Desulfatibacillum aliphaticivorans DSM 15576: one gene and its partner. The protein of the gene in region 1 interacts with the protein of each later gene in a pairwise test. Links are inferred from orthologs where the notes say so. Each region holds a gene or a part of one and is shown on either strand. Other genes may lie near its edges.

The links.
Region 2: the proteins of priA (region 1) and G491_RS0100980 interact in binary tests that used the Escherichia coli proteins (3 or more experiments, as listed by UniProt). The link is inferred for Desulfatibacillum aliphaticivorans DSM 15576 from one-to-one orthologs.

Annotation. Positions count from the first base shown.
Region 1 is NZ_AUCT01000018.1:140,044-152,215, forward strand. The notes cover bases 671-3,807. They hold priA (replication restart helicase PriA), read right to left. Parts: upstream 3,408-3,807; coding sequence 933-3,407; downstream 671-932. Other genes in these bases: G491_RS0116210 (PaaI family thioesterase), read right to left, coding at 671-890; G491_RS0116220 (aminopeptidase), read right to left, coding at 3,404-3,807. In the rest of the region: more of G491_RS0116210, read right to left, coding at 420-670; more of G491_RS0116220, read right to left, coding at 3,808-4,612; G491_RS0116225 (hypothetical protein), read left to right, coding at 4,788-5,015; G491_RS31115 (ATP-dependent helicase), read left to right, coding at 5,018-6,934; G491_RS31120 (substrate-binding domain-containing protein), read left to right, coding at 6,969-7,832; G491_RS34075 (two-component system sensor histidine kinase NtrB), read left to right, coding at 7,851-9,452; recC (exodeoxyribonuclease V subunit gamma), read left to right, coding at 9,541-12,172.
Region 2 is NZ_AUCT01000001.1:213,811-225,567, reverse strand. What follows is about bases 4,246-6,967. They hold G491_RS0100980 (single-stranded DNA-binding protein), read right to left. Parts: upstream 5,987-6,967; coding sequence 5,504-5,986; downstream 4,246-5,503. Other genes in these bases: amrS (AmmeMemoRadiSam system radical SAM enzyme), read left to right, coding at 6,912-6,967; G491_RS28915 (class I SAM-dependent methyltransferase), read left to right, coding at 6,149-6,955; G491_RS33160 (response regulator), read right to left, coding at 4,246-5,158. Also shown: G491_RS33165 (PAS domain S-box protein), read left to right, coding at 1-2,601; more of G491_RS33160, read right to left, coding at 2,615-4,245; more of amrS, read left to right, coding at 6,968-7,925; G491_RS0100965 (C45 family peptidase), read left to right, coding at 8,049-9,869; G491_RS0100960 (CGGC domain-containing protein), read right to left, coding at 9,968-10,480; G491_RS0100955 (lysophospholipid acyltransferase family protein), read right to left, coding at 10,627-11,475; G491_RS0100950 (glycosyl hydrolase family 18 protein), read right to left, coding at 11,551-11,757. UniProt on the Escherichia coli protein: Plays an important role in DNA replication, recombination and repair. Binds to ssDNA and to an array of partner proteins to recruit them to their sites of action during DNA metabolism. Acts as a sliding platform that migrates on DNA via reptation.

The DNA of each region.
Region 1 (12,172 bases):
AGAAAATAACCCCTGAAAACTGGAATTCCGGTGTAAATATGGAACACCCCTGTCAAAAGCGGAAAAGGCGCGCTCATAAAGGGCCGGTCGCAAATAAAGGGCTTTTGAGAGACATCCAGAATAACAAAATATATCCACTGTGGACATTTCATATCTTGTACATAGGATTTTAATGCATAGCTCAGCCATGGTGCGCTCTTCTTGAAATATTCGAATTGAGAACTTTTGGAAGGCGGATAAGACAGCAAAATATAATTATTTCAGCATGATAAAAAATAAATTGTGATCGGCGACATCTCTTAACAACGCATAAACCGTAGATGCAGTAACTTAAATTTCATATTAGGAAGTCGGTCTTTGGTTGACTTTTAAACCTCTTTTCCAGGCCGCCAAAAGTCAACCAAAGACTTGACCCCTTATTACAGAGTTTCCTTGACCTGGATCATCAAGGCCTGGCCTTCGGCGCAGACCATGCCCTCGGCGATCAAGTCCACGCCGATGGTCACTTTGCGGCCCTTGATTTCCAATACCTTGCCCCGAAGCTCGATCTCCGCGCCAATGGGCGTGGGCGCCTTAAAATTCACATTCAAATTGGCGGTGACAAACCGGGGCATGGTCTCCCGGGTCATTTCCTGGCCCAGCTCCTTGATCTTGGCGGCAGCGGCCGTGCCAGCAGCATGGCAGTCGATGAGCGAGGCGATAAGCCCGCCGTAAACAATGTGCTTCATCCCGCCGGTGTAATAATCCCGGGGGTGGATGCGGCACACGCTTTCTTCGCCGTCCCAATAGCTTTTGATCTGCATGCCGTGCTCGTTCAGCCTGCCGCAGCCGTAGCAATGGGAGTAATCGTCCGGATAAAAGTCCTGAAAAGCCTCTAATTTGTCTTCCATGTGCAAACCCTTCCGTAAAAATAATGGTGGTGAAAAATAAAATTATAGCATGTTCACCGGGTCAACATCAATGACGGCGGTGGGGCCTTTGGCCCCGGCCTTGCTTTGGATGATCCGGTTCACCTGCCTCAGGTATGCCCGAAAGGCCTTGTGATCCAACCCCTTCAAAAGCATTTGCCACCGGTGCATGCGAGCGATCCGCGCAATGGGCGACGGGATGGGCCCCAACACCTGGACGGAATTCTTAAAGGCTTTTTCAGCCCATAGGAGCTTGCGGCATTCCTCGCCTATGGAATTGGCGAAGGCGCCGGTCTCCTTGGAATCCTCCCCGGTGAAGCGGATTTGCGCCAGCCGGGCGAAAGGGGGATATTTCAATTGATGCCGGAACTTTAGCTCTTCGTTGCAAAAGGCGTCATAATCGTTGGCGCAGGCCGTAGTGATGCAAAAATGCTCCGGGTTGTAGGTCTGGAGCACCACCCGGCCGGGCTTTTCGCCGCGGCCCGCCCTGCCCGCCACCTGGGCCAATAGCTGGAAGGTCCGCTCCCCGGCCCGGAAGTCCGGAAATCCCATGGAGAGGTCCGCGCACACCACGCCCACGAGGGTGATGTTGGGAAAGTCATGCCCTTTGGTGATCATCTGGGTGCCCACCACGATGTCCGTGGTTTTTTCTCGCAGGCCCTTCAAAACCGAGACCAGCCCGCCTTTTTTCGCGGCCGTGTCCCGGTCCAGCCGGCCTATGCTGGCTTGCGGAAACATGGACCGGAGGGAGTCTTCCACCTTTTCCGTGCCCATGCCCATCATCTTAAGTTTGCGGGAGCCGCACGAGGGGCAGCCTTTTGTTATGTCCTGGCAAAAGCCGCAGTAGTGGCACTGGAAGCAGCCGTCCTCCTGGTGATAGGTCAGGGACACGTCGCAATGAGCGCAGGTTATGGTTCCGCCGCACTCCAGGCAGACCGGAAAATTGGCGAACCCGCGGCGATTGAGGAAAAGCAGGGCCTGTTCGTTTTTCGCCAGGGTTTCAGTCAGATGATGTTTAAGCACGTCGGTCAAAAGGGAGCGATTTTGACCTGTGGTTGTGTTGCGGAGATCCACCAGGGTGACTTCCGGGAAAGGCCGCTCCGCCACCCGGTTTTTGATGCTGATCTTTTGGAATTTGCCGTTGGCGCAATTATGCCGCGAGGATATGGACGGCGTGGCCGATCCCAGCACGGTCACGGCTTTTTCCATGTGGCATCGCATGACCGCCAGGTCCCGGGCCTGATACCGCAAGCGGCTGTCCTGTTTGTAGGATTCGTCGTGCTCCTCGTCCACAATGACCAACCCGAGATTTTTCACCGGCGCGAAAATGGACGAACGCGCGCCTAAAGCGATGGGCGCCTGGCCCCGGACGATGCGCATCCACTGGTCCAGGCGTTCGCCGTCGGTCAGGCCCGAGTGGAGCACCGCCACTTTTTCGCCGAATCGGGCCAAAAAGCGCCTTTGCATCTGGGAAATCAAGGCGATCTCCGGCACCAGCACAATGACCGAAAGGCCTTGCTCCAGGGCTTTTTCCACGCACCGGAGATACACCTCGGTCTTGCCGCTGCCGGTCACGCCGTGGAGGAGGATGGATTTGTATCCCCGGCCCAGGGCTTGCGTGATTTCCTTGTATGCGACCTCCTGCTCGGAGGTGAGGGTGAAGCGGGTTTCGTCGGGCGGGATGGGCTCGCCGAAGGGATCGCGGTAGACCTCTTTTTCAAACACCTGGATTTCCCCGGCCTCCTCCATCTCCCAAATCCAACGGGGCGCGGACGGAACCTCCTTTTTCAGGGCCCGCATGGCCATTTCCCCGTCTTTGGGAAGAATTTCCAGGATCTTGTGCCGGGATTTCTGCCGGGCCGGGGCGTCGCTTTTATCTTTCAAGGCTTTTATATAGGTTTCGGTCTTGGAGCGGACCCGGCCCTTTTGCATGACCCGGTTGATCTCCACAAAGCCTTTACGCTGCATGGTCAAAATGGTGGAGACCGAAGCGCCTTTGCCCGCCTTTTTGACCAATTGATTCTGGGCAGTGGCGCCCGCAGTCAGCAAAATTTCCAGAAACCGCTGTTCCTTGGGGTTGGCCTGGCCGGCTTCCAGGGCTTTTTCCCCTTCAGGCAGGATTTGCACCATGGCCAGTTCCAGGTGGTTAACGCCGGAAGGCAGGGATTCCTTGATGGTCAGGCCCAGAGGATAGAGGTAATAATCGGCCAGCCACCGGAAAAGGGGAACCATGGCTTCGGGAAACAGGGGGAGCTCGTCCAGGATATCCAGGATGGACCGGGCTTTAAAGCCCTCGGGCTTGGGTGCAGGCCCCAGGATATAGCCCGTGACCCTGCGCCGCCCCATGGGGACCAGCACCCTCTTGCCGGGCTCGGCAAGGGGCGCCTGATCCTGGGGCAGCTTGTAGGTCAGGGTTTGCTCCAGAGGCGCGGCGACAGCCACCTCCAGATAGGCATCCTGAGGTTGGGAGGCGCCCCGTCTGACTCCCGGTTCCTTCACTTGGCGGTTGCGCCCGTGAATTCGCCGTCTTTATAAATGACCAGGGACTCGCCGGATTTCAGGTGCGCGGTGACGGTTTTCTTTTCCGTGTTCACCAGGTCCCAATGAAGGGCGGAGTCATTGAAGCCCAATTTCTTTTTCAGGTCGGCGTCCAGTTCCTTGGCGTCCCCGGAGTAGGTGTCGGCGTAGGAGGCTCCGATGGCCACGTGGCAGTTGCCGAACTTGCCGCCGTAGTTCTCGTCGAACAGGGTGTTGGCCATGAACTTGTCGATTTTGGAGAAGGTTCTGTCCGTCAGGGAGAATTCGCCCAAACGGCCCGCGCCTTTATCCATGGCCACTTGTTTTTTCACAAAATCCTCGCCCTGTTTGGCCGTAACCTTCACCACCTTGCCCTTGGAAAACTCCAGGCGGACGTCCTTGACGTAGTTTCCGCTCCGGAACGAGGGCTGATTGGCGAAATACACCCCTTCCGTTCCGCGCCAGTCCGGGGAGAGAAAAAGCTCGAAGCTGGGAATGTTATGGCCGGAAATGCCGATCCAGCGGCGTTTTTCGCCTGGATCGACCTTGAGGTCCGTATTGGCGGATTTTACCTGGTAATAATCCACATCCATCCCGTTAAGCCAGGCCTTGAGGCTGGTGGCGCGATTGAACAGCTTTTGCCATTCCTTGGCCGGGTCGTCGTGATCCAGCAGGCAGGCTTTGATCCACTGCTCGGTGTAGGCTTTCAGGGACAATTTGGCCTGCTTGGCCAGTTCCTGAGTCGGGACAATGCCCAAGGTCCAGCCGAAGGCGCCGTCCTGCTCCCGTTTGTCCAGGATGTCCCGGAACGGCTTGCGGGCCACGGCGGCCTTGCCCATTTTGGAGGAGTCTATGTGCGCCAGATGGGTGAGAGACTCCGGGGCAATCAGGCTGATGCTGCCGTTGATGTTCTGAAAAAGCTCCTCGTCTCCCGGTGGGATGAACACCAGTTGCTTGTTGCTGGAAAGCTCGTAGAATTGCCGTTCCATGGTCGGGGTGTAGCTCATCCGGAGAATGGGGTTCATGCCCTGCTCCAAAAGCATGGCCTGGAGGACTTCGGCGGTTTCCATGGCGGCCCGGTCGTACCTGACTAAAATGGAGTCGCCTTTTTTGTATTTATCCACCCTGGCCGTGGTCAATCCCCACCAGAAAACCTGCGCATATTTCTTCAACAACTCAAGGTCCATACTCGCCTCCGTAAACAACGCCTTTTGCAGGCCTGTGCAGCTATTTGAAGTTCGGACGAAAACGCCATTATCGCTATGGTTAACCCGCCTTCTTGACAGGGTATCAATAGTTACATACTATCTTCCAGCAACGCAAGACCGCAAGCAATTTCCATAGATTAAAAGGGAGAAACCCATGAGCGATAATACCGAGACCCTGCTTATCAACGCCAACATCGAAATTCCCGTAGAGGCTCTGAAAACCATTGTGGCCAAGGCCAAGGAGGCTGTAGGCGCCGACGCCAAGGGAATATACCGGGTGGATACGTCCGAAGCGGTGAACAAAATCATCACCAAGTTCCTGGCCGAAAGGGACTTCATGGACTTTGTTTCCGACCTGACCAACTACCAGGAAAAATCCTGATTATGGCATCCAATATCCAGTACGAAAAGGACCTGAACGAATCCCAGTACGAGGCGGTAACCACCCTGGAGGGGCCCATGCTGGTCATCGCAGGGGCGGGCAGCGGCAAAACCCGCACCCTGACCTATCGGGTGGCCCGTCTGGTGGACTCCGGGGCGCCGCCGGCCCGCATCCTGCTTTTGACCTTCACACGCAAAGCCTCGGAGGAAATGCTCCGAAGGGCGGGCGTGCTTTTGGGCATGGACTGCGACGACGTCGCAGGCGGCACGTTTCACTCTTTTTCGCACCAGATGCTTAGGCGCTACGCCTTTAAGCTGGGCTTTGACCCGGGATTCGTCATCCTGGACAGGCCGGACTGCGAAGCGCTCATCGACCGTCTGAAAAAGGAATTGGTTCCCAAAGGCGTGAGGAACTTCCCTCGTAAAGGGACGGTCGCGTCCATTTTCAGCCGAAGCGCCAACACGGGCATGAGCGTGGAAAAAATCCTGTTTTCCGAATACAACCACTTCATTCCCCACAAAGACATCCTGGACGAGATGTACACCCAGTACGCCATGACCAAGTCCCAGGAAAACCTGATGGACTTTGACGACCTGTTGCTGCATATGCGCATTATGCTGGCCACGGAGCCGGAAATCCGGGACGTCATATCCAAAAAATACGATTACATCATGGTGGATGAGTACCAGGACACCAATCTGATTCAGGCGGACATCCTCAGATACCTGGGCGAGGGCCACCAGAACGTCATGGTGGTTGGGGACGACTGCCAAAGCATATACGGATTCCGGGGCGCCAACTTTGAAAACATCATGCGCTTTCCAGACGTGTTTCCGGGCACAAAAATCATCCGGCTTGAGGAGAATTACAGGTCCTACCAGCCCGTACTGGACGTGACCAACAAGATCGTCAAGCAGGCGACCAGAAAATACAGCAAGACCCTGTTCACCAATCTCCAGGGTGGGGCCGCGCCCGTCCTGGTAAGTACACGGGATGAGAATTCCCAGTCCCATTTCGTGGTGGACGAAATCAAGAGGCTGCAAAGCCAGGAGATTCCCTTGCGGGAGATCGCCGTCCTGTTCCGGGCGGGGTATCAGTCCTTTGACCTGGAAGTGGAGCTGACCCGGGCGGGAATCAAATTCGTCAAATACGGGGGATTCAAGTTCATGGAATCCGCCCATATCAAGGACGCGCTGGTGCATTTGCGGATCGCCGCCTTTCCCACGGACAAGCTGAGCTGGCATCGCGCCCTTTTGCTGTTGAATAAAGTGGGCGCTAAAACCGCCCAGACCTTGTCGGATAAAATCTGCTCCGGCCCGGGCCTGGCCGCCGTCAAGCCTGCGCCTTCATACAAATCCGGGTTTAATGCTTTGCGGGATTTGATCAAGGATATTTCCCGGCCCGGACAAAAGGTGGCGGACGTCGGCAAGAAGGTTTTGGAGTACTACCGTCCCTATTTGGAGAGCAACTTTGACAACTGGCCCAAACGCCAAAAGGATCTGGACCAGCTTGTCTCCATGATGGAGCGTTACGGCGCCGATCTTGCCAAGTTTATTCACGACGTCACCCTGGAGCCTCCCACCAGCACAGTGGAAGACGTCCTGGCTGTGGGCGAAGCCCCGCCGGACCGCATGGTCCTTTCCACCATCCATTCGGCCAAGGGCCTGGAATGGGAGGCGGTGTTCGTCATATGGACCTTGGACGGCCGGTTTCCTTCGCGCCAGGCCGTGGCCAAAGAGGGCGAAAGCCTGGAAGAGGAGCTTCGCCTGATGTACGTGGCGGCCACCAGGGCGAAAAAGGAGCTGTTTTTCGTGCATCCCACGGATGTTTTCGACGCGGCGTCCATGACCTATTTGTATCGCCCCTCCCGGTTTTTGGAACGGCTTCCAAGAACGGTGTTGAGGAGGGAGTCGTACTAACCCCTTATCAAAATTACGATCATCCGGAGGAACCATGCGCAATTTTTCAAAAAAATCCCGCATGACCACAGTTGTGATTTTGACGTTCATTTGTACGGCCGGATTCCTGGTAAGCGTATGTTTTGCGGAGGACGTCAAGGGCGGCCTTGGCCTGGACGCCGATGTTGTGGTGGGCGGCAGCGGTTCCGCGTTGGGCGCATTCAGCCTTTTGGCGGAAGCCTATATGGCCGAGCATCCCGGAGTTTCCGTCAAGGTTTTGCCAAGCCTGGGCAGCGGCGGGGGAATTAAGGCTTTGGCCAAAAAACGCATCGACTTCAGCCTGAGCGTGCGGCCTTTAAAGGACAAGGAAAAGGCGCAGGGGCTCTGGCAAAAGATCTACGCCAGGGCGCCCTTTGTTTTTGCAACCACTGCGGCTTCCTCCGGCGAAAGTATTACGTACCAGCAACTGGAGGGAATTTATTCGGGCGACATCCAGTCCTGGCCGGACGGCGGCCCGATCCACCTGATTGTGCGCCCCGCTCAGGAGTCTGACACACTATACATCAAATCCATGACTCCTGAACTGGATAAAGCAGTAGACAAGGCCCTTGCCCGTCGTGGTATGATGTTCGCCGTAACGGATCAGGATACCGCAGACTTGCTGGAATCCAATAAAGGGGCGCTCGCCTCCTTGTCCTTGGGGCAAATCATGGCCGAGAAAAGAGCGGTGAATATTCTTTCCCTGGAAGGCGCTCCGCCCCTGATAGACGGCAAGGTCAATCCCGAATATCCTTATTTCAAAACCTATTACATGATATTCAGGCCCGGCATGAGTCCTGCGGCCCGGCAATTTGCAGACTTTGTTTTTTCCGACAGGGGAGTAAAAATTCTGGAGGACACGGGCCACCTAAGGCCTTAGCAACCTATTGAGAGGCCTATGTCTGATCGCATCAGCGCTATCACAACACTTATCGCCGCCATCATATCCGGCGTGATCGCGCTGGGAACCCCCCTTGTGTATTTCGCCACCGCTTACCAGCACGAAAAAGCCGTTGTCAGCACTGCCGCTGAAATCACCACGCGCATGGTCAGCAACTTCGCCGCCCAGTATCCGGGGCTTTGGCCTTTTATGGAGTACCGGATAGAGGAGGTTCTATACCGCAGCGGCGGCGACGTGCCGGAAGGCGTGTCCAAACAGATTCTGGATAAAGACAACAACGTGGTGCTGGACATTCCCCATGAAGCGCCTTTTCCCGCCATCACCCTGGAAAAGCGTTTCTGGATATCCGGCCAGCCAGTGGGCGCGGTGGTCCTAAAACGCTCTTACCGGGGATTGTTGAAAAAAACGGCCGTTGCCGTATTGGTTGGGCTGTTGGCCGGGCTCATGAGCTTTTTGGCCCTGCGCCGCCTGCCCATAAGCGCCCTGAACAAAGCCCTGGCCGATCTTTACGAAGAAAAGGAAAAAACCAGCGCCATATTAAAAGGGATCGGAGACGCGGTCATCACCATTGATAGAGACCTCTGCGTGCTCACGGCCAACATGAGAGCGGAGATCGTCCTTGGCGCCGCCCAGGAGGTTTTGGCCGGAAAATCCATGGAAAGCCTTTTTTCCGCCGACGCGTTCGAACATGCGGAACTGCTGCCCTCTTTTTTCAGGCGGGTCACTGCCCAGGGCGAAATTCTTGTTTTTCCCAACGACATTATTCGGAAGCAGGGAGGAAGGGAATTTTTCAGCCTGAGCGGCGCCCCCATACGGGATAAACGCGGGGTGATTACGGGCGGCGTTTTTGTGATTCGGGACGTCACGCAGCATCATCAGTTCCAGGAGGAGCAGCTTAAGCTGCAGCAGATGGAGTCTCTTGGAGTACTTGCCGGAGGCATAGCCCACGACTTCAACAATCTGCTTTCCCTGATCCTTGGCAATGCGGAGCTGGTGGCTGTAGACATGGCCCCGGACGACCCTAATAAGAAAATGCTTTTAAATGCGTGCGAATCCATTGAACACGCCCGCAGCCTGACCGGACGGCTTCTGACCTTTTCCTCCGGCGGCGCGCCTTTGCAGGAGGAAATCAATATTTCCCAGCTTATAAAGCAGCGGGCCGACTCTCTTTTGGCGGGCTCCAACATTCGGGTGCATTACAACATGCTGCCCAGCATCTTTCCCGTTTCTGCAGACGTTGTGCAGATGGGACAGGTCGTCCAGAACATTGTATTAAACGCTAAGGAAGCTATGCCAGATGGGGGGGATCTGAAAATTTCCGCCGAAAATGTGATCCTGGAGGAAAACAACCTTCTTACCCTGCCGCCCGGCGCTTACGTCCGAATTTCCTTTTCCGACACAGGTCCGGGCATCTCCCTCGAAAACCGATCCCGCATTTTCGAGCCGTATTTTTCCACCAAAACCCGAGGAACCCAAAAAGGAATGGGCCTGGGCCTTGCCACGTGCCTGTCCATCATAAAAAAGCACGGAGGCGCCCTCAGCGTGGAGTCCAACCCGGAAAAGGGCGCTGTTTTTCACGTGATTCTTCCCGCCATTTAAAGCTCCCTTGCATTGCTCGCCCGATTGATTTAAATAAACGGCAATACGCATGTAAAACGTAAATAATCCGCAACGCCTTGGAAAGCCCATGCCCAATAATCGATTCGACTCCGTATTCGGCGAGGAATGCCTCCGGGTCTATTCCAGCAACAGCCTGCAAACTCTGGCCGCCCAACTGGCGAAGTTGCTGGTCAAAGATCCTTTGCCGCCTTTGGAGCAGGAAATCGTTTTGACCCAAAATCCGGTGATGGGCCGATGGCTTTACCTGGAAATGGCGAAAATCAACGGCGCATGCGCAAACCTCCGGGTTACGCTGCCCAATGCGTACATGCACGAACTGTTCGCCAGCGTAATTCCTCCCATGGAAAACGAGGAGCAGTCCCCATTCTCCCCCTGGGCCATGACATGGCGGATCATGGACGCTTTGGCCCGGTTTATGGAAGAACCGCCGTTTACGGAAATCCAACGCTATCTGCAGGACGACCCGGACGGCCGCAAGCAGTTCGGCCTGAGCAGACGCATCGCCGGAGTGTTTGACGGGTATATGCTGTTTCGGCCGGAAATGATTTTGAACTGGGACCACGGCAAGGGCGGGCATTGGCAGGCCATTTTGTGGCGGGAAATCAGCCAGGGTTTTAACAACCGGCACCGGCCTGGCCTGCGTACGGATTTTTTCAAGGCGCTCAGGTCCGGCAAATCCCGTCCAGGCGTCCTGCCCAAAAGAATTTCGCTTTTCGGCGTTTGGGGCATGCCCCCTTTCCACCTGGACGTTTTCTCCGGCGTGGGGCGTATGCTGCCCGTGTATCTTTTTCACGTAAATCCCTGCAAGGAATACTGGGCTCACGCCTTTTCGGACAAGCAAATCACCCGGATTACCACCCGGAGCCCGTTCACCCGTCCCGAAGAATTGTACCTGGAAAAAGGCAACGCCCTGTTGGCGTCCCTGGGCGGAGTGGGTCGGGATTTTCTGGGCTTGGTCGCCGGGCTGGATTGCCATCCCCAGGAACTGTACGAGTCTCCGGACCACACGTCCCTATTGGGCATGATCCAGGGGGAGATTCTGGAATTCAAGGAAGAGGATGGACGGAAAACGCAGGAAAAGGCGCGGCCGCTTCCTGGAGACCGCTCCCTGGCGATCCATAACTGCCACAGCCCCATGCGGGAAATGGAAGTCTTGTACGATCATATCCTAAAGTATTTGGACGAAGACCCGGACCTGGACCCGCAGGACATCATGGTCATGGCGCCGGATATGGACAAATTCGCGCCCTATGTGGAAGCGGTTTTCGCCTCGCCCGGCCCAGGGGGAATTCGCCTGCCTTATTGCATCGCTCACAAGGAAGTCCGCACGGTCAGCCCCAGCGTGAACGCTTTTCTGGAAATCTTTGACCTTTGCCAAAGCCGGTTTGAGGCGGCGGCCGTCTTGGATCTGGCCGGTCTCCCCGCCGTGGCGGAGAAGTTCGGCTTTTCGGAGCAGGATCTGGAAACCCTGGCCCGGTGGATCGCCAAGACCAGGGTGCGATGGGGCGCCAACGCAGACAGCCGCAAGGCTCTGGGCCTGCCCGCCACCGGGGATAACACCTGGGAAAGCGGCCTGGACCGCCTGATGCTTGGCTACGCCATGTCGGGCCTGGACGAAGAGTTTTTTCAGAACATCAGCCCCTTTGGGGATCTGGCTATGGAAGACGCCCCTTTATTGGGACGGTTTGCAGAGTTTACCGAAGCCCTGTTTCAACTCTCCCGAAAACTGGAAAAAAGCCACGAAATCCAGGAATGGGTGAAAATCCTGGAAGGCGTCGTTCAGGAATTTTTAAGCCCCGACGCGGAAGACCTGCACCTGTTGCAAATCGCCTTGTCCAAGACCGCCAAGGCCCAATCCGAACAGGGATATGATCGGGAGGTTGCCGCGGCCGTGGTCAAGGCGGCGGTCGCCGGGCTGCTGGAGCAAAGTTCGCCCAGCGGCAGCATTTTAAGGCGGGGCGTTAACTTTTGCTCCATCGCCCAGGGGGCTGGAATTCCCGCCAAGGTCATCTGTCTGGTGGGCATGGACGACGGGGCTTTTCCCAGGCAGGACGGAGGCATGGGCTTCGACTATATGGCCCGGTCGCCCAAACGCGGGGATCGGTCTCCCCGGGGAGATGACCGGTTTTCCTTTTTGCAGGCGATCATTAACGCACAAAGCAGGCTGCATATTTCGTTTACCGGCCAGGGGATTCAGGACAACGCGGCCTTGTGCCCCTCCCCTTTGGTGAGCGAATTGATCGACTACGTGGAGGCGGGATTCGACCTTTCCGGCTCCGGGCCGCTTGTGGTCGTCCACAAGTTACAGCCTTTTTCTCCGGATTATTTTTCGGGCCAATGCCCCGGTCTTTTCAGCTTCTCCAGACAATATAGCCAGGCGGCGGACATTTTGCAGCGCGGGGAAAAGCAATCCCGGCAATTTTTCTCCCAACCCCTGGAAGAGCCCGAAGCCCAGGATAAGAGTATTTCTCTGGAGGCTTTGTGCGCTTTCTTTCGCATGCCGTCGAAGTCTATTCTCAGGGACAGGGTGGGCGTCTTTCTGGACGCATACACGGAAGCCATGGACAGCGCCGAGGCTTTCAGCCTGGGCGGCCTGGAAAGGCACGTCCTGGCCGGAAAAATGGTTGAAAAGCGGGTTCAAGGGCGATCCTCCCTGGACTTGTACGCCCTGGCCAAGGCGCAGGGGGAGCTGCCCCACG
Region 2 (11,757 bases), on another replicon or contig:
TTTTTGTCGTCCTTGCACATATTATCCATGGCGTTTGGTTTGGTTTTGGCCGTGCATGTCACCGGCAAGGACTTTCGTTCCTGGACGGGGCGGTGGTGCTCCATACTCATCGTATGCTTCAGCATCTGGAACGGAGGGATGGCGTTCAAGCATCACCCTCTTTCCACCGCGGAGCTTCAACCGATTTTATCCAGCGTCAACGCCATTGGATGGATATTCGCCCCAGGGGCGGGTCTGTGTTTTGTTTTGGCCTTTACCGGGCGGGAGTGGATTTTTCGGACCAAATGGTTTTGGGCGATATTCGTAGCGTTGCCCGGGATGCTGCTCTATCAGCAGTTTACCGGGAACATTGTGGTCAGGCACGAGCTGCAGCCTTTTGGGTGGTACGGAGTGTTCGGCGACACGCTTTGGGCGTATTTGTTTTTGTTGTACGAAATGGTGTGCATTGCGAGCCTATTGGTTATAAGCTGCCAATACGCCAAAAGGCCTCATTCGGGGCCCCGCAAGACCCAGGCCCGGATTGTTTTTATCTCATTGCTGCTTTCCGCCATTCCAATCACCATCAATACGACGCTAAGCATTGTTTTTGGCGCCACTTCCGTTCCCGAGCTGGAAAGCATATTCATGCTTATTTTTTGCTGCGGCATTGTTTACGCCATGTCCCGGTACCGTTTTCTGGATCTGACCCCGTCTCTGGCCGCCGAGAGCATTGTTTCCAACATGCCCAGCGGATTGATGCTTTTGGATCAGGACGGCGTACTGGCCATCGCCAATGAGCAGGCCATGGATATGCTTGGAATGCGCCAAGGAGAGATGGTGGGGCGGCATATCAGCCAATTTTTGCATGAAGACCAGATGGTGGAAGGCCTCCGGAACGATATCGTCCATGGAAGCAATTTCAGAAACCGGGAGATCAATTTACGAACCAGAGGGGGAGACTCCCTGCCTGTCAGCATGTCGCGGTCCGTTATTAAAGATGACAACGGCGATGTAACGGGCATCGTCTGCCTGGCTACGGACCTCACCTACGCCAAGGAAAAAGAGATGCTGCTCCGGGAGAGCGAGGAAAAATATCGCGACCTGGTGGAGAACATCAATGAAGTGGTCTACTCTCTGGATGAAAAAGGGAGCCTTACTTACATCAATCCCAGGATCAGAACCTTGATGGGATATCATCCCGAGGAGTTATTGGGGAGAGACTTCAATCGGCTCGTTCATCCGGCTGATCTGGAAGAAGTGGCCAAGCGTTTTCGGGATGTTCTGGCCGGATACGCTTGGTCCCATGAATTTCGGGTGTTGGACAAAACCGGAGAGGTCCGCTGGGTGTATTCCTCCAACCGGCCGGCTCGAAAAAATGACGTGATCATGGGCGTCCAGGGGACGCTCATGGACGTGACGGGGCGCCGCAAGAGCGAAGAGGAGAAGCTCCGGCTGGAAACCGATCTGCGCCGGTCTCAAAAAATGGAGGCCGTCGGGACCCTGGCCGGAGGCATAGCTCACAATTTCAATAATATCCTCTATCCCATCATGGGATACGCGGAAATGGCCCTGGAAGACGTGCCGGAGGACAGCCCGGTGCGAGAGGAGTTGGAGGGCATTCTCACAGCCACCCATCGGGCCAAGGAGCTGGTTAAGCAGATTCTGGCCTTTTCCCACGTGGCCAAAGAGTCTTTGCATCCCCAGGACCCGCGCCCCATAATGGATGACGTCATTACTTTCATCAAAGGGGTTCTGCCTTCCACAATTCGGATAGAAACCCACCTGGAAGACAACGCCGGCTTTGTTATTGGAGACAGGGCCCAACTGCACCAGATGGTGCTTAACCTGTGCACCAACGCCTATCAGGCCATGGCTTCCAGGGGAGGGGTTTTGGAGTTGCGGCTGGAACGGTTTCAGCCTTCACCCCGGGAGGTGATTCCAGGGCTTCCCCCCGACTCAGGACCGTACATGCGATTCAGCGTGATCGACACCGGGGAGGGAATGCCCCAGGAAGTGATGGATCGGATTTTCGACCCCTATTTCACCACAAAGCCGGTGGGGGAGGGCACGGGAATGGGCCTGGCCGTCACGCACGCCATGGTGGAGAAGCACGGAGGCGTCATTCAGGTTTTCAGCCAGCCGGGAAAAGGCGCCCGGTTCGACATACTATTGCCGGCCGCCCCGGCCTCCCGTCAGGAAGTCAAGGCTCCTGAATCCCATGAAAAGGTTTTGGGAAACGGAGAACGCATTTTGCTGGTGGATGATGAATCCGCGGTGAGAAAGGTCACGAGAAGGGCTCTGGAGCGCCTTGGCTATGATGTCATGGAAGCGCCGGACGGCTTGACCGCCTGGGGGGTTTTTCAGCAGGACCCCAACGGCGTGGATCTCATCCTTACAGATCTCACCATGCCCGGCCTGACCGGGGAAGTGCTGGCCCAACGCATTCGTAAGGAGCGTCAAGACATGCCGATTATCCTGATTTCCGGTTACAGCGAGTCGGACGGCGACGGCGGCGAGGATGCGGATCAGTCATCCTCGTGGGTGCGCATGATGAAGCCTTTGGAGCAAAATCAGCTGGCCCGGATTGTTCGCCAGAGCCTGGACCGCACCCGGAGCGTATAGCCGCCTGGGCTTTCTACGCCGCTTTTTGCAGGGATCTTTTGACCTCAGCAGCCAATTCGTTCATGGATATGGGCTTCCGGAGATAAGTGACCCCGCCCAGGTCCAACTCCCTCAGCTTTTGCACCTTTTCAGAAAAACCCGTACAAATGATGATGGGAATGTCGGGTCTGACAGCCCTGGCTTTCTGGGCCAATAAATCGCCCGAAAGAGTGGGCATGGCCATATCGGTTATTATCACATCGAAATCGTCGGGAGATTCCAGAAATCTTTTAATCGCCTCCCGGCTGTCCGTAAACGAAGTGACCTGATATCCGAATTTCTCCAACATCAGGGTGTTCATTTCAATAATCTGGGGCTCGTCATCCACCACGAGCACTCTCTCCGTCCCCCCTTCCGGAAGCCCGGGCGCGGGCTCCGGCTCCGGGAGGGCCTGATCCGAGGCCGGAAAAAGAATGGAGATCCGGGTTCCTTGATTGGGGGCGGTATCCACTTCAATGGCGCCGGAGCAGGAGCGGACAATCCCATGCACCACCGATAAGCCCAAACCCGTTCCTTTGCCTAATCCCTTGGTGGTGAAATAAGGATCGAAGATGCGATCCGCCGTTTCCTTGCTCATGCCGGTTCCCGTATCCGCAACTTCCAGCCGAATGTATGAGCCGGCTTCCAGATTAAGGTTCCGGGCGGCGTCATCATCATTCAGCTCCACGGATTTCACGCTGATATCAAGCATCCCGCCTTCCTCCTCCATGGCGTGGGCGGCGTTGGTGCACAGGTTGATCAAGACCTGATGAAGCTGAGTGGCGTCCGCCAGGATTATCCCCTCGTTTTCCAGGCCGGTGCAGCGAATTTTAATATTGGCGGCCAAGGTTGCCTGCAAGAGGCCCACTGACTCGTTTACGATGGATGACAAGAGCACGGGCTGCTTGGATAAGGGCGTATTTCGCGAGAAGCTCAGAAGGCGCCTGACCAGATTGCGCGCCCGCATGCCGGCCGATTTGATTTCGTTTAGCTTGGCGTAAGTGGGGCTCCACGTCGGCGCATCCACGGCGGCCAATTCGGCGTTGCCTATCATAATGCTGAGAATATTGTTGAAATCGTGGGCGATTCCTCCCGCCAAAGTGCCTATGGCCTCCATTTTCTGAGACTGCATCTGGTCCTCCTCCAGTTGCAGGCGCAGAGAAATATCTGAAAATGCGCTGAAGACCGCCTCTATTTCCCCATTTTTCCCATAAACAGGCGAGGCGCTCACTTCCAAAGGAACCTGGCGCCGGTCCCGGCCAATGGCCATGATGCGCTCATTTTCCACGGTCTCTCCGGCAAAGGCCCTTTGCGCCGGCAGCATGGAAAAGGAGATGGGAGTGCTTGATGCAATATCCCGAAACTCCAATTCAAAACAGTCCTCAAGAGCAAATTCATCCTCCCCGTCGCCCAGGCAACAAAGTGCGTCTTTGATTTTCTGGGACTCCTGATTCTCAATGAGCAGCTGTGTCCGGCCGTCCACCTTCTTAAGAATTTCAATGGCCATTGGTGCCTGTTCAAGGGTTTCATGCAGGATGCTCAAAGAGGTGTGCAGATCGCGCTCCGTGGCCTCTCTTAAGGCGATTTCACAACCCAGCCGCCTGTTCCAAGCCAGGATCAAGCCAATAATCAAAATCAGGGATGCGCCGATGCCCGCCCCCCATATCAGAATGTCCTGCAGCCGAATCCCGTGCTCATAACGCAAGGATAACCATTTTCCCTTGATTTCGTTTTTTTGCTCCTTGGGCATGGCCGCCAGCGCCTTGTTCAGGATGGATTGGAGTTCGGGCCAATCGTTTCGCACGGCGAAATGCAGGCTGTACGCTTCATAGGCCGTGGGGGCCGCCACCTTGAGGTTGGAAAGCCCGTACCTATCTATATTGTACACCGAAGTCGCCAGGTTTTCGATGGTGGCGTCGGCCTTGCCTTCGCTCACCATGCGAAGCGAGTCCAAAGGGGTGGCGGCCGGAATCCATTCGTACGAAACGCCCGCCTTCGCCAGCCAGTCCCTCCAGGCGATGTTTTTCACACCGGACAACTTTTTGCCGTTCAGATCATGGATGCCGCCGATAAAACCGGTGTCCGGAGTCGCAATGATGAGCATGGGGAAGGACATAAATGGATCGGTAAAGCTCCAAAAGGCCTTTCTTGGCTCAGAGACTGCAGCGCAGGGTATCCAGTCCACCTCACGGTTTTTCGCCATTTCCAAAACCTGGGGCCATGGAATGTCCGGGATAACCTCAACCTCCACCCCCAGCGTCCCGGCCACGGCCCGCATGATGTCCGCCGTTACGCCTTTGGGCTCCGGGGCGTCCTCGTAAAAATAAAAGGGAGGAAAATTCCGGGGTCCGGCCACGCGGATTTTACGGTGCCGGGCGAGCCAGTCTTTTTCAGCCTGGGTTAATGACAACGCTTCCGGGTATGCAGGCTGGTCAACATCTGCGTGTCCCGCATTGCTGAACAGAAAGATGTTAAAAAGATATAACAGGATAATGCCAATAAAAAAGATGGTGTATTGCCATCTAAAAGCATGTTTCATATAGAAAATGATCCTTAAATTACAGCTACTTAATAAGTCGCGCCTATCGGAGGATTCTATGGACGCAGTTGTCCTTATCGGAACAATTTTCAAAAATATTGAATATAAAATTATTGGCCCAAACGGGCGCCATAGAGAATATATGGACTGAACGCTATTCACATAAGGCGCGCATACAACGCAGCCTACATGCTTTTTCGGCTTGGGTCAAAAAAAAACGCAACCCCCACAGGGAGAATACCGCCTGGCAATAAAAAGCCCTGAAAGCGCTATGTAAAGCGTCTTCAGGGCTTGTGTTTTATAGATCAATGGTCGGAAGGCGGCACGTCCCGCAGATGCGTCTCTTTAGAAGGGGATGTCGTCATCGTCCATACCGCCCTGGTCGTAGGAAGGTCCGGGCATATCATCCTGGTAGCCTCCGTCCGCAGGGCCGTTGTTTTGATATCCGTTGTTTTGGGGGGCGGGCCTTTGGGCCGGCCTGGGCTGATAATTGGAAGGGCCTTGTCCTTCCCCGCGTCCTCCGAGCATGACCATATTATTGGCGATAATCTCGGTGGTCCATCTTTTGTTGCCCTCCTTGTCGGTCCACTCCTTGGTCTGGAGGCGCCCTTCAAAATAAACCTGCTTGCCTTTTGTGAGGTATTGGCCGCAGATCTCCGCCAGTTTATCAAAGACCACGACCCGGTGCCACTCGGTCCTGTCTTCGCCTTTGAACCTTTCGGTGGTCGCCAGGTTGATATTTGCAATGGCCAGGCCGCTGGCGGTGTAACGGATTTCAGGGTCTCTGCCTAAGTTGCCGATAAGCATTACTTTATTCAATCCCGCCATTCAACGTCTCCCTTTTTGCTTGAAGTTCATTCGGATGATTTATTAAGGCATGAAAGTATCGGTTGCCGGGGCGTGTGTCAAGCACTTCCCGAAAAAGGCGCCTTCAATGATTAATAGTTGAAAAATCAGGCATCATGCCCTATTATTTATGGTATGGGATACGTGTTCGAAATTCAAGACGCCGCCAGTTACGACGACTGGCTTTTCGACCCTTCCAGAAGGGCCGCAGCGCAATTGGAAATGCGTCTCATGACCCGTATGCTCGGTAAGGGGCAGGGGCGCAGGCTGCTGGATATCGGGTGCGGAACAGGTTGGTCTTTGGAGCTTTTTTTGCGCCAGGGGTTTAATTGCACCGGCCTGGACCCCTCCATACCCATGCTGGAAAAAGCCAGGGAGCGTCTGGGGAACCGGGTGGATCTCCATCCCGGCTTGGGGGAGAGCCTGGACTTTGACGACAACAGCTTTGACGTCGCCTCCCTGGTCACCACCCTGGAGTTCGTGGAAGATCCCAAAGCATGCCTGGAAGAGGCCTGCCGGGTAGCCAAAGATCAGTTGTTTGTGGGGTTTCTCAACCGCTACGCCATCAAAGGCCTGCAGCGCAGGCTTAAAGGCCTTTTTTCCGCAACGGTTTACAACAAAGCCCAGTTCTTTTCGGTCTGGGAAATGAAGTCCCTGATCCGCTCCGTGGCGGGGGACGCGCCGATCCGGTGGAGAACCACCTGCCAATTGCCCGGAGTCTACGGCCAGAGATCCTTGCAACTGGAGCAGTCCCCCATCGTACAGCGAGCGCCCACAGGGGCTTTTTGCGGCATGATAGTCGTACTCAATCCCAAATTCAGGACAAGGCCCCTCCCTCTGAGGGTCGAGCCTTCCCGCAAGGAAAAACTTCTGGCCTGCTATCGAGATTACCCGGGGGTTTGCAATCATGAAGGCATATCTTTTCCAACCCATGGAGAACTCCAGGGTTAAGTGCAACCTTTGCCGCCATCAGTGCATTATTCCAGAAGGCAAAAGAGGAATTTGCGGAGTCCGGGAGAACCGGGACGGGGAGTTGTATACCCTGGTTTACGCCCAGGCCATTGCCGCCAGCGACGATCCCATTGAAAAAAAGCCCTTGTTCCACGTGCTTCCCGGGTCGCGGTCTTTTTCCATTGCCACCGTAGGGTGCAACTTTAAATGCCGGTTTTGCCAGAACCATAACATCGCCCAAATGCCCCGGGACCATAACGGGAAAATCATGGGACGGCCTTTCCCGCCGGACCAGGTGGTGGCCCAGGCAAAAAAAACCGGCTGCCAAACCATTGCCTACACCTACACGGAGCCCACGATTTATTTTGAGTACGCCTACGATACGGCCAAGCTCGCCAGGCAGGAGGGCATCCGCAACGTATTTGTGACCAACGGATACGAGTCCCCCGAGGCGGTGGAGATGATCGCCCCGTACCTGGACGCCGCCAATGTGGATTTAAAGGCTTTCTCCCCTGAGTTTTACAAAGAAATGTGCGGGGCGAAGCTGGAAAACGTTCTGGACTCCCTGAAATGCATGAACGAGGCCGGAATTTTTCTGGAAGTAACCACCCTGGTTATCCCCGGCCTCAATGACGATCCGGACCAACTGCGCCGGCTCGCCGGATTCATTTCTGAATCGCTGGGGCCGCAGACTCCCTGGCATGTCAGCCGGTTTCATCCCATGTACGAACTGACGGACAGGAACTCCACGCCGCCTTCCACGCTGTTTGAGGCTTTTGAAATCGGCCGCAAGGCCGGGCTGCACTACGTGTATACCGGGAACATCCCAGGTCAGGGCGGAGAAAGCACTTTTTGCCATCATTGCGGGCAATTGTTGATTGACCGGATGGGGTACGTCATTCAAAGGAACGAACTTGTGGACGGAGCATGCCCCAATTGCCAAACTCCGGCCCATGGGATATGGAAGTAAATTGATTAAAGAGGAATTGTCACTTTCCACCGGGAAAAAACGACTATAAACTTGGAGGGAGTTTATCTTCTGTTCGTTTTCTTACCGGAAAGGTCTTGCCTAATCATGCGCCTTGGATTCCAATTGAAAGCTGTTTGCATCAGTGCGTCTATATTTTTCTTTTTGCTTATCGGGTCGGGGGGGGCTGCGCCGCATATTTTTCGCGTCGACGCCTCGGGAGACAGGACTTCCCAGGAGGTCGGCCAGGACCTTGGCGCCCAAATTCTGGAGCAGGAGCCCGACTTTCCGGTTCTGGTGGACAGCCTGTTGGCCGGAAGCCTGGAGGTCCTGGTGGGCCTGTACAACGGCTATTACAGCCTGAACCTGAACGCCCAGGGCCTTTTTGACGACCTCATGAACTCCAAGGCCAGCGGCGATCATATCCCGGAACTTGTCGCGGATATGCAGTCCGGCTCAAAGGTTGACCAACGATACCAGGAGGAGATGCAGGGCCTGGCCTCCCAGTTGGATTTGACGGCGGATGACGTTTTAGGCGACGGGGCGTTGTCTGCAAACGAGTTCATTCTATATCAGTTTCTTTACGACGCGCTTCAACCGGTGTCTTGCTCGGGATTCGGGGTTTACGGAGATTATTCGGACACAGGCAATCCCATAATTGGAAGAAATCTGGATTTGCCCTATGTCACTACAGACACCCTTAAGCTGCAAGCCGTCACCATTTACCAGGGCGATTCCTATTCCTTCGTCAATATCGGCTATATGGGTATGGCCGGGACGATCACCGGTTTACGAAGCGACGGTCTTTTCGGCGCCGTTATCGGTTCCAGCCTGTCCGGCGTCCCCTTTCTGGAAACCGGCCGCAGGTCCATTCTTTTCGACCTTCGCTACGCCCTGGAAAACCTGGACGAAATCGGAGCCCAGGGGGGGGACGAAGGCATCCACGGCTACACCAAGGATCATAAGTACCATTTTAGCCATAGCCTGCTCCTCGCCGATTCCAATAAGGTCATGATCCAGGAGCATCCTTGCGGCAAGACCGTGAATAATGAGGAATCCCTTCCCGGCAGACTTCGGGGATGGGAGGCCGACTTGTATCCCACCACGGTTTCCTGGGGAGGCCGGAGAAACATGGTCGCCGTCACAAGCCGATTCGTCCTGCCCCCCGGCCTGCCTTATCCCTGCGAGCTCTGTCCTTCCGGCTGCTTCTCGGGCGCTTTGGATGTCGCCGACATAGCCGAATATGGTTACTATTCCATGGATCACGCCTGCGACTACATAAATGAAACCTGTTACGCCTATGACGCGGATCAACCGGACGACTGCACCTTGGCCGAGCCGCAAACCAATTGCTGGGAGTATTGCAACCGCGAGTCCGATTACGCCGGGGATTACTGGCCCGGGACTTATAATGAAGGCTTCTATAGCGAAGATTTTGACCGCAACGGATACTATCCGATTATGGAAGAGGAATTGGGGTTCAGCACGGCCGAAAAATGGGAGCGGTTTGTGGCGTTGGCCAAATTCCTGCCTAACACCCAGGCTCACCCGGGAAGGGCCGCCGCTGTCGCCGATATAGCGGCCATGATGACCGACCAGGAAAATGAAACCGACCCGATTTTGGCCGAGGGCACTGGGTTGGTCATTGCCGTCGCCACGGTGGAGTCCATGGTGATTCAACCCGTGGAGGGGCGCCTTTACCTGTATACTCCCCCCATCTATAACGCCCATGCGGACAAACCCTATTTGGAGGAAATCGGCTTGTACAATCCTTTAAAGGGGGATATCAACGCCTCCGGCCTGTTGGACCTGGACGACGCCGTCCTCTGCCTCCAGGCCCTGGCCGGGTACGATGTTCAAAATTTTGAGAACAACGGCGTTAACGGTGAACTGGACATGGAAACCGCCCTGTACATCCTGCAAAAAAAGGCGGAGACCAGGTACTAACGCCTTTTACGTCCAAGGATTACAAACGCCTCCTCTCAACGAATGGATTCTTCCATGCCGCCGCGTCCCGGAAAATATTATTGGGAGCCCGGTATGCCTTAGTTGTATGCCAGGCGCATCTTTTCATCATTCAATGTCGGCTGGATAATAGCCTGCCATTCATCGCTGTTCCATGTTTCCAGCTTTTCATGCATTTGCAAATATTTTTCCGGTATGGGATGGGTGCCGTATACAACCTCCAGGCCATACTTGGCTTCAATATAGTCATGAAAATAAACGATATGTGGACAAGGCGGATACCCGACAACCAAGCCGGTGGCCAGATGAATTACATCTGCTCCGTTTGCCTTCATTTCGTCCACCGCATATTCGATGTTGCCCCCGGGACACCCGTCGCAACTGCTGTATCCGACGACTTCCACTTCCATGCCTTTGTATTTGCTGAAGGCGCCTTCGCGATTTTTAAGAGATCTGAAACATTTTCCCCCGGCGCATCTGCGATAGCGGTCGCAAATAAGTATTCCAATTTTTTTTGTTTCTTTCATAAGGTCTCCTTTACATTGATATACGGAAAAACTATTGGGACAGTTTCCGTATATTTTCAAATCCAAGAGAATGTGTCCAGAGTTTTGACGAGTCTGTGGGCAAAAATCGGGTGGACGTTTGAGGCGGCGAGCCTTGTCAAACGCCGCGTTCCTCCATGGACGGCAAAACGGCAGGGACTTCCTCGTCCCGCATTCCCTTGGCGTCCGCTTCTCTAAAAAAACACCTTTTCCCTTTGGACCAAAAGGCGGTTGACCGTCTTTTGGATGTGGTCCCGGACCTGGGCGGTGATGCGGCTGACCAGCAAGGGCTCCTCCGAGGGTCTGTATTTCATGTCCGGAATTGGGATGGGCTTTCCAAAGTCGATGAACCATTTGCTGGGCAAGGGCAGGGCGCCTAAAGGCCCCAGCCACGGCCAGGTAAAGGTGATGGGCGCCCAGGGAAGCCCCAGCATTTTCGCCAGGGGCTTGACGTCGTACAGCATGGGATAGATTTCTTCGGCCCCCACGATGGAAACCGGGATGATGGGCGATTGGGTCTTGAGCGCCACCTTGACGAATCCGCCCCGGCCAAAACGCTGCATCTGGTATCTTTTGGCGAAAGGCTTGCCCAGGCCCTTGCCGCCTTCGGGAAAAACCAGGGTGAGGCAGTCGCTTTCCAGGAGCTTTTCCGCATTTTCCGGCATGGCCTGCACGCCGCCCAGCCGGGAGACCAGATAATTGGCCCACGGCCAGTTGCTCAGCATGTCCACGTGAAGGGTTTTGGGCAGCCTGGGGTTGGGATGCTCACGCATGATGGCCGCCATAACCATGGCGCCGTCAAAAGGCACCGCGCCGCCGTGATTGGCGGCCAGCAAAGCTCTTCCCTGATCCGGGATGTTCTCAATGCCCGACGCCGTAACCCGGAAGTAGCGGCTGTAGAAAAAATCCAGGATGGGCCAGAAGGATTGACGAATCCCTTCGTCCATGCCCCATTCGTCTACGTGATAATCCCCCTCCAACCGCTTTTTCGCGGCCCGCGCCAGGGAGTTTACGCCCAGCGCCCTTTTCAGCGATTTATTCATCAAGGCCTCGCAGGATTGTCCATGCTGATTTTACGGCGCGTTTTCGGCGGCGGCCTAATGGCCGCTCGTGGCGGACTATTGCAAATTGGCGGACTTGGACAGAAAATGCTCCCTATAATACTCCCACTCCCAGTCGTCCATCTCCCATTCGCAATAAATGGCCGTCCCCTTGTAATTGGCCGGAAGCCGCTCTGATGACAGCAGCCCCGCATGAATGCCGGACAGCGCCGTTTTGATGTTTTCCACCCGGGGGCTATGGTACAACACCCCGGTGTCGTCGTA